One region of the Arthrobacter sp. NPDC093128 genome, then DNA from elsewhere that is predicted to be linked to it. Evidence: riboswitches for the same ligand, from Rfam matches in the RefSeq annotation. Region 1 holds a riboswitch; each other region holds the start of a gene.
The links. Region 1 has a riboswitch for thiamine pyrophosphate ahead of thiO (glycine oxidase ThiO). Riboswitches for the same ligand answer to the same signal wherever they lie in the genome.

Region 1 (2,194 bases):
ATTCACGGCGTATGACGCAACTCGGCCTGACCGGCTAGCTGTACTGCTGGCCGGCGTCGAGTGCCGCCAACAGCGACTTGGCCGCTGCGGCCGGGTCGTCGGCCTCGGTAATGGCGCGGACCACTACGATGCGCTGCGCTCCGGCAGCCACCACTTGTTCAACGTTGCCCAGGTCAATGCCGCCGATGGCGAACCACGGCTGCGGGGAACCGCCAGCGGTCCCTTCAACCGCGCTGTCAGCTGTTTTGCCTGATGTTTTGCCGCTGGCGCCGGCCGCGTAGCGGACCAGGTCGAGGCCGACGGCGGCCCGGCCCGGCTTGGTGGGAGTGGCCCACACCGGCCCCACGCAGAAGTAGTCCAGTCCGCCGGGACCGGCAGACGCGGCGATGGCGGCGTCGATCTGTTCCGGGCTGTGGGTTGACAGGCCGATCACGGCGTCATCGCCGAGGAATTTCCGGGCCGAAGCCAGGGGAAGGTCCTTCTGCCCGATGTGGAGAACCGGGGCAGCGGCGAGCGAAGCGATGTCGGCGCGGTCGTTGACCGACCAGAGCCGGCCGTGGCGGCGGGCCGCAGCCTCCAGCACTTCAAGCAGCTCGAGCTCTTCGGCGGCCTCCAGGTTCTTGTCCCGGAGCTGGATGATGTCAACGCCGCCGGCATAGGCGGCATCGACGAAGTCTTCGAAATCGCCCCGCTCGGTGCGGGCATCGGTGCAGAGGTACAGGCGGGCGCTGGTGAGGACGGCGTGCTCGGTCATGGCACCAGCCTAGTTCCTCTAAACTGGGGTGGTACCGCGGGAGCCCGCTGCAGCTGTCACAAAGCTGCAGGGCTGAGAGGGCGTCAGAGCCGACCGCTTGACCTGATCCGGTTAGTACCGGCGTAGGGAAGGATGACAATGAACCCGCAACCCGCAGCAGGCCGCCCCGCCGCGCGCGCCCGGGAAATCAGCGCCGACGTCGCCGTCATAGGCGGAGGGGTCATCGGCCACGGCATCGCGTGGGAAGCCCGGCAGTCCGGCAGGTCCGTGGTGCTCATCGACGACGCACCGGGGACTGGCGCCAGTTGGGCCGCCGCCGGCATGCTGGCGCCAGTGAGCGAACTCCACTACCAGGAGGAACAGCTCCTGGAACTCATGCTCCACTCCTCGGGGCTGTGGCCCGCCTTCGCCGCAGGCCTCGAGGCGGAGGATACCGGCGCCGGAGCCCCCGGCACCGGCTACCTCACGACGTCGACCCTCGCCGTAGGGGCCGACGCCGCCGACCGCAGGGCGCTCGCCGACCTGCGGGGAGTCCAGCAGGCAAGCGGCCTCACAGTGGAACCTCTTACAGTCAGGGAAGCACGGGCCCGCGAACCGCTGCTGAGCCCCGGGATCTCCTGCGCCTTCGACATTCCGGCCGACCACCAGGTGGACCCCCGCCGGCTCCTCGCCCTGATTGCGGAGTCCCTGGCAGGTTCCGCCGTGCATGAGCGGGCCGCCGGCCTGCTCCGGGAGGACGGGCAGGTCAGCGGGGTCAGCCTGGCCGGGGGAGGCACCGTGCACGCCGGGGAGACCATCGTTGCCAACGGGCTGGGGTCTGCGGCCCTCGGCGGGCTGCCCCCAGGCCTGAGGCTGCCGCTCCGCCCGGTGTACGGCGACATCCTGCGCCTGCGTGTGCCCGCATACCTGCAGCCGCTGGTGACATCAACGGTCCGCGGCATGGTCCACGGAATCCCCGTCTATATCGTTCCCCGGCAGGACGGAACGGTGGTGATCGGGGCGACTCAGCGTGAAGACGCCCTCGCCGCTGCTGACGTTGAAGGCACCGGCACTGAACCGGCGGCACCTGCCGAGGCCGCCGTTTCCGCCGGCGGCGTCTACCAGCTGCTGCGCGACGCGCAGGTGCTGGTGCCGGCCGTCGCTGAACTGGAGCTCCTGGAAGCCACCGCGAGGGCCCGTCCGGGAACGCCGGACAACGCGCCGCTGCTGGGGCGGGTCGCGGACGCCCGCACCGGCCGGGACATTGAGGGGCTGATCATTGCCACCGGATTCTTCCGTCACGGCGTCCTGCTGACGCCCGCGGCGGCTGCCATCTGCAGGCAGCTGATGGACGGCAACGCCGACCCGCGCTGGACGCCGTTCCGGCCCGACCGGTTCTCCCGGTTTCCGGCACCGTCCGCAACCACAGTCACAATTGACCCGAACAAGGAAACAGCATGA
Region 2 (2,194 bases), on a different contig from region 1:
ACATCGCCGCCGCGGCGCACGCCGCCCACCTGCACGACGCCGAGACCGGCCATGCCCCCCCGGCGGCTGCCGCTGCCCAAGCGGCAGGGCAGGCACACGCTGCCCAGTCAACGCCGGCGCAGTCCGCTCCCGCGACGGCACGGCCGGCCAAGGTGTCCGACGCCGAGGCGGCTGCCGCAGGGCGGCCGGCTGCGGTCCTGACCTTCGGCGGCGAAAAGGTTGCGCTTCCGTTCGTTGAGCACGCAGGGGAATCGCCGGCCACCGGTGCGGCCCTGACCCTCGACCGCCTGGCCGAGGCGTTCGCGCACCTTGGCGAGCCTGCAGCGGCTGAGCGCCCGGCGGCACCGGCTGAGCAGCCGGTTCAGGCGGTCCAGGCCCCGGCAGCCCGGGTTCCGGCTACGCGGGCCCCGGCAGCCCAGGCTGCTGAAGCCGACTACACCGACCACACTGCGGTGCAGGGCCGGGCGCGCCGTCCGCGCCGCAACCGGAGTGCGAGCCGTGCCCAGGGCGCGGCGAACGAAACATCCGTGGAACACCACGAGAGCGCTCCGGTGGCCGCGGCAGGGCACACCCACGAGGCGAAGGCACCGGAACCGGCAAAGAAGGATGCGCAGGCAAAGGCTCCGGCCAGCGAACCGATCATCCTCGGCGTGGGAGTCCCGGCCTCCGAGCTCTGATCCACCAGCCGACTGACACCGCGGGTGCGGTCCGAACCGGGCGTAGTAATACGCCGGATTCGGGCCGTACCCGCGAGTCCGTTAAAGGAAAACAGCTAGGCTAGGGGACTGACACGGGGTGCCGCGCACAGGGCCGGCTGAGATCCACACCCGTTGAACCTGTCCGGCTAGCACCGGCGAAGGGATGTCTCCTTTGTCTTCATCATTCCTGCCCACCCCCGCCTCAACCACGGGGGCCGGGTCCACCCTGGACGCCGCCCTGCGCGCAACCCCGCGGGTGGTGGCCATCGCCGGATCGGATCCGTCCGGAGGGGCGGGGATCCAGGCGGACCTCAAGAGCATTGCCGCCAACGGCGGCTACGGCATGGCCGCCATTACCGCCCTGACGGCACAGAACACCCACGGCGTCCGGGCCGTCCACGTTCCCCCGGCGGACTTCCTGACCGCCCAGCTTGAGGCCATCAGCGACGACATCAGCATCGACGCCGTCAAGATCGGCATGCTGGGTGACTCCGCGGTGATTGCCGCCGTCCGCAGCTGGCTGGTAAAGGCCCGTCCCGCCGTCGTGGTCCTGGACCCTGTCATGGTGGCCACCAGCGGGGACCGTCTCCTGCAGGAGGCCGCCGAAGCGGAACTGCGTGAACTCCTGCCACTGGCCGACCTGATCACGCCGAACCTCGCAGAACTCGCGATGCTCCTCAACGAGCCCCTCGCGGGCGACTGGGAGGCCGCACTGGCCCAGGGCAAAAGGCTTGCCGCCCAGGCCGGCACCACCGTGCTGGTTAAAGGCGGACACCTCGACGGCGGGGAATGCCCCGACGCGCTCGTCAACACCGAAGGGCTGCTGGCCCAGGATGTTGTGGTGGTCGACGGCGGCCGGATCGCCACCCGGAACAGCCACGGGACCGGGTGCTCCCTGTCGTCGGCCATGGCCACCGTGCAGGCAAGCCTGGGGGACTGGGAGGCGTCCTTGCGGGCAGTGAAGCCGTGGCTGGAGGGGGCGCTCCGGGAGTCCGGAGTGCTGGACGTGGGAACGGGCAACGGCCCGGTCCACCACTTCCACCATCTGGCGCCCAGGGGCCAGGACGTGCCGGCGGAGGGCCAGTTCGCTGCAGTACTCCGGCAGGACGCAGGACCGGACCTCGACGCCATCTACGGGCTGGACTTCATCCGCGCACTGGCCGACGGTTCCCTCACGGAACGCCACTTTGCCTATTACCTTGCCCAGGACGCCATCTACCTGAACGGCTACTCCAGGGTGCTGTCCCGTGCTGCCGCGATCGCCCCCACCGAGGCCGAGCAACTGTTCTGGGCACGGTCGGCACAGCAATGCCTGGAAGTCGAGTCCGAACTGCACCGGACGTGGCTGAGCACCCGGACTGTGGACTCCGGACTGGGGCCGGTGACCAAGTCCTACGTGGACCACCTGCTGGCCTCGTCTGTTTCCGGCAGCTACGGAGTGCTCGTGGCAGCGGTACTCCCGTGCTTCTGGCTGTATGCCGAAGTGGGGGCCACGC
Region 3 (2,194 bases), on a different contig from region 1:
GGAGCACTGCGGATTCCGTGGCCGATCCCGGCTGCAGCACCACGATCCGGTCCACGAGGTCCTTCCACACGCCCACGCGGTGCTCCACCACCACCAGGGTTGCCCCCGTTTTGTCCAGGCACCGGCCCACGGCGTCGCGGACCTCCAGCACACCGGCGGGGTCGAGGTTGGCTGTGGGTTCGTCCAGGAGCAACAGTCCCGGGCGCATGGCGAGGATGCCGGCGAGCGCCAGGCGCTGCTTCTGGCCACCGGACAGGGCCGACGTCGGGTGGTCCAGCGGCAGGTGGGCCAGCCCGACGTCGGCGAGCGCCTCCCCCACACGCTTCCAGATGTCCCCGCGCGGTACGGACAGGTTTTCGGCGCCGAAGGCGACGTCGTCCCCCAACCGGGAGAGGACCACCTGCGTCTCGGGGTCCTGCTGCATCAGCCCGGCACGTCCGCGCTGGGCGCGCGGCGGGGCGCCGTCGATCAGCAGGGTGCCGGTCTCGTCGGAGTCCTCGGCGTCCGGGGCGCCCCCGTGGTGGGCACCGGCGTCGCTGTCACCGAGCACTCCGGCAAGGGCATGCAGCAGCGTGGACTTGCCCGCGCCGGAGGGGCCGAGGAGGAGTACACGCTCGCCCGGCTGAATTTCCAGGTCGAGGCCATGGACTGCCGGCTGGGACCGGCCGGCGTGCCGCCAGCCCCAGCCCCGTGCCGTGACCGCCGCGGGGCGGACGCTGTCGGAAAACGTCATGAGCAGTGTGCCGTCATCAGGAGAAGACGGGCTCCGTGGCTGCCTTGCGGGAGGCGAAGGAGCTCAGCACGCCGGTCCTGGCCAGACCGCGCGTGGCGATCCAGGACAGCCCCCCAGCGATGATGGCGCCTGAGATGGCGGTGAAGATGATGTAGGCCAGTTTGTCACCGGCAGCGTATGCGATGTTCCAGCCCCACGGCGCGAACGCATCGTTCAGTCCGCAGAAGAAGCCTGCCGCGGCGCCGGCCAGCAGCGAAACGGGCAGGTTGAACTTCTTGTAGACGAACACGGCGAAAATGATTTCCGCGCCGAGGCCCTGCACGAAGCCGGAGAACAGCACGGACGCGCCGTACTGCGAGCCCATGATGAGCTCCCCGGTGGCAGCCACGGTTTCGCAGAAGATGGCAGCGCCCGGCTTGCGGATAATCAGCATGCCCAGGACGGCGGGAATCATCCAGCCGCCGGCGATGAGGCCGGTCAGCGGCGGGTATACGGCGTTCATGGGCGGCGAAACAGCGGCGGCACCCTGGGACCATGCCCAGAAAATAACGCCGCCGGCCACCGCGATCAACGCGGCAACAACAATGTCCACCACGCGCCAGCTCTTCTTGCCGTGGTGCAACGTCTGCTTTGCAGAAATATCAGTCATGTCTTCCTCCTGAGGTACAGGAGGGGAGAGTGTTTCCCGGCCGGACCGCGGCTTCCGCCGCCTGCTGCCGGACACTCTGAGAACTCGACTCCCTTGCGCCGGTACTAACCGGATCAGGTTCGAGGGTCTGCGGCTGTCCGCACTCTCAGCGCCCGCCTCCGGTTCCCCTGGACTGCTCCAGTGATGCCCGACGGCGACGCTCCCCTGTCGTATCAAATCGCCCTTGTGGGCGTTGATCAGTTTACACCCGGGGGCCCGCGAAATCCCGGGGGAAGTTGTCACAATCGGGCGGCCCGCCGCCTTGTTCCGGCGGAAGGCTGACCGTGCTCCGCGCGCTCAGGGGGCTAGGCTAGGGGAAGCCCTGTTTCCGCCGTCTTAGGAGTACCTGGAATGAGTCTTTTCATCAAGCTGCTTGGAACCGGAGTGAGCCTGCTGGCCGGATTCGCCGGCACCAAGGCCGTTGACGTCATCTGGGAAAAGGTCACCGGCAGGAAGCCTCCCAAGGGCGACAAGGATGACGTTCCCACCACCCTGCGCAGCGCCCTGACCTTTGCCCTGATTTCGGCAGCCGTCAGCGCGATCATCCAGGTTTTGGCCAACCGCGGCACCCAGCGTGCCATCACCCGCTTCGCCAAGAGCCAGGACATCGTCTAGCCCACATCCCTATTGGAGTTTTTGTCCAGAAAATGGCCGATGAGCGGGCTCGAAGTCGCGTTATCTGGACAAAAACTCCATGGGAAGTCAGGCCCGGCCGCTTGCTTCGTCGTCGTCCGCGTCACGTTTGTCGGCGGCTTTCTGCACCACGGCTTCCA
Region 4 (2,194 bases), on a different contig from region 1:
TGGCGCTCCACGTTCTCGCGGACCAGGTGGAACGGCACGTGGCCGGGGCCCTCCACCATCACCTGCACGTCGAACTCCCAGGCGCGCTGCGTCAGCTCGGCCAGGGTGTCCAGCTCGGCGAACTGGGCGGCGTCGTTCGCGTCCGCCGTCGCACCCGGCCGCAGTCCGTCGCCCAGCGAGAACGCGACGTCGTACTTGGCGAAAATTTCGCACAGCTCGTCGAAGTGGGTGTACAGGAAGTTTTCCTGGTGATGCGCCAGGCACCACCCGGCCATGATGGCGCCGCCCCGGGACACGATTCCGGTGACCCGCTTGACCGTGAGCGGAACATAGCGGAGCAGCACCCCGGCGTGGATGGTCATGTAGTCCACGCCCTGTTCGCACTGCTCGATCACGGTGTCCCGGAAGATCTCCCAGGTGAGGGCGTTGGCCTCGCCGTTGACCTTCTCCAGGGCCTGGTAGATCGGTACCGTGCCGATCGGGACCGGGGAGTTGCGGATGAGCCATTCCCGGGTGGTGTGGATGTCGTCGCCGGTGGACAGGTCCATCACCGTGTCGGCGCCCCACTGGGTGGCCCACTGCAGTTTGTCCACTTCCTCGGCAATGGAGCTGGTAACCGCCGAGTTGCCGATGTTGGCATTGATCTTGACAAGGAAGGCCTTGCCGATGATCATCGGTTCGGATTCCGGGTGGTTGATGTTGTTGGGGATGATGGCGCGTCCGGCAGCCACTTCGCTGCGGACCAGCTCCACGTCGCAGTTCTCGCGGAGGGCAACGAACTGCATCTCGGGCGTCACTACACCCTGCCGTGCGTAATGCATCTGTGTGACAGTCTTGCCCTCGACGGCGCGGCGGGGCACGGGCTGCGCGCCCTTCCACTCCGCGGAGGCGGCGCCGCGGCGCACTGCCGACTTGCCGTCGTCGAGCAGGTTCCGTTCCCGGCCGCTGTAGGGCTCGGTGTCGGCCCGCGATTCGATCCACCGGGTCCTGAACGGTTCCAGGCCCACCACGGGATCGCTTCCGGGTCCCGCTGTCCGGTACACCAGGAACGGGGGGTTGGCAGCGCCGCCCGGAGAGTCCTCCAGGGCAATTTCGGTCACCGGCACCTTGATCCCGGTGGCCTCGTCGGCGATGAACGCCAACGAATGGGACTTCAGCGACTGCGTTTCAATCGTGCCCGGCTTGTCGGAGTCGGTGTTGTTTTGGGCAGGGATCAGCTGTGTTTCTTGTGTATTCACGGAATACTCACTTCCTTCGCCGGCATTACCCGGACAGGTTCAACGGTCGCAGGCCGCGTCAGCCCGATCTCAGCCCCTGCAAGGGCACCCGTGTGGTCGTAAACGAAGTTACCACAGGGCAGGGGCCGTGCCCTTGTCACATGGCGTTCAAGTCCGGCGGCGGCAGCCCGCCGGACTAGGCTTGAACCATGGCTGGCATCATCGAATTCAGCGGGACCGTGCTCACCGCCCCGAACCAGGAACAGCACGGCCTTTGGGCTGTCGACGGCAGGCTGACGTTCAAGCAGCCGGCCGTTCCCGCCGATGTTGTGCTGGACGGCTGGGTCCTGCCGGGCCTGGTGGATGCGCACTGCCACATCGGACTCGGACCCGCCGGGGACGTTACCGAGTCCCTGGCCGAAGAGCAGGCCATGACGGACCGGAACGCCGGTACCCTGCTGGTCCGCGACGCCGGCGCCGTGCACGACACGCGCTGGCTCCAGCACCGCCGCGAGCTGCCCAGGATCATCCGGGCCGGCCGGCATGTTGCCAGGACGAGCCGCTACCTGCGGGGATTCGCCGTCGAGGTTGAGCCGGACGGCCTGGTCGAGGCAGTGCGGAAGCAGGCACTCGCGGGCGACGGCTGGGTCAAGCTGGTGGGGGACTGGATCGACCGGGGCGCCGGCGACCTCGCGCCGTCGTTTCCCGCCGCCGTGGTGCGGGACGCTGTCCGCGCCGCCCACGATGAAGGGGCCAGGGTGACCGCGCACTGTTTCGCCGAGGACACGCTGGATGACATGCTCGACGCCGGCATCGACTGCATCGAACACGGAACCGGCCTTCTCCCGCGGCACCTGCCCCGGTTCGTGGAACAGCGCGTCCCGATTGTTCCCACGCTCATCAATATTGCGACCTTTCCGGAGATCGCTGACCGGGCCGAAGCGAAGTTTCCGCGCTACGCGGCGCACATGCGGTCG

Region 2: another riboswitch for thiamine pyrophosphate. It lies ahead of thiD (bifunctional hydroxymethylpyrimidine kinase/phosphomethylpyrimidine kinase); the one in region 1 lies ahead of thiO (glycine oxidase ThiO).
Region 3: another riboswitch for thiamine pyrophosphate. It lies ahead of AB0N24_RS11115 (ECF transporter S component); the one in region 1 lies ahead of thiO (glycine oxidase ThiO).
Region 4: another riboswitch for thiamine pyrophosphate. It lies ahead of thiC (phosphomethylpyrimidine synthase ThiC); the one in region 1 lies ahead of thiO (glycine oxidase ThiO).

What each region holds. Positions count from the first base shown of each region.
Region 1 is NZ_JBFBEY010000001.1:333,905-336,098, forward strand. Features, by position in the region: gene AB0N24_RS01620 (ferritin-like domain-containing protein) at 1-38, shown strand, start outside; gene thiE (thiamine phosphate synthase) at 35-754, opposite strand; TPP riboswitch at 781-900, shown strand; gene thiO (glycine oxidase ThiO) at 887-2,194, shown strand; gene thiS (sulfur carrier protein ThiS) at 2,191-2,194, shown strand, end outside.
Region 2 is NZ_JBFBEY010000015.1:78,345-80,538, forward strand. Features, by position in the region: gene AB0N24_RS17995 (Rne/Rng family ribonuclease) at 1-677, shown strand, start outside; TPP riboswitch at 782-879, shown strand; gene thiD (bifunctional hydroxymethylpyrimidine kinase/phosphomethylpyrimidine kinase) at 862-2,194, shown strand, end outside.
Region 3 is NZ_JBFBEY010000008.1:54,159-56,352, reverse strand. Features, by position in the region: gene AB0N24_RS11120 (ATP-binding cassette domain-containing protein) at 1-733, opposite strand, end outside; gene AB0N24_RS11115 (ECF transporter S component) at 750-1,382, opposite strand; TPP riboswitch at 1,455-1,598, opposite strand; gene AB0N24_RS11110 (DUF4235 domain-containing protein) at 1,773-2,036, shown strand; gene mnhG (monovalent cation/H(+) antiporter subunit G) at 2,124-2,194, opposite strand, start outside.
Region 4 is NZ_JBFBEY010000006.1:19,178-21,371, reverse strand. Features, by position in the region: gene thiC (phosphomethylpyrimidine synthase ThiC) at 1-1,238, opposite strand, end outside; TPP riboswitch at 1,233-1,340, opposite strand; gene AB0N24_RS08675 (amidohydrolase family protein) at 1,427-2,194, shown strand, end outside.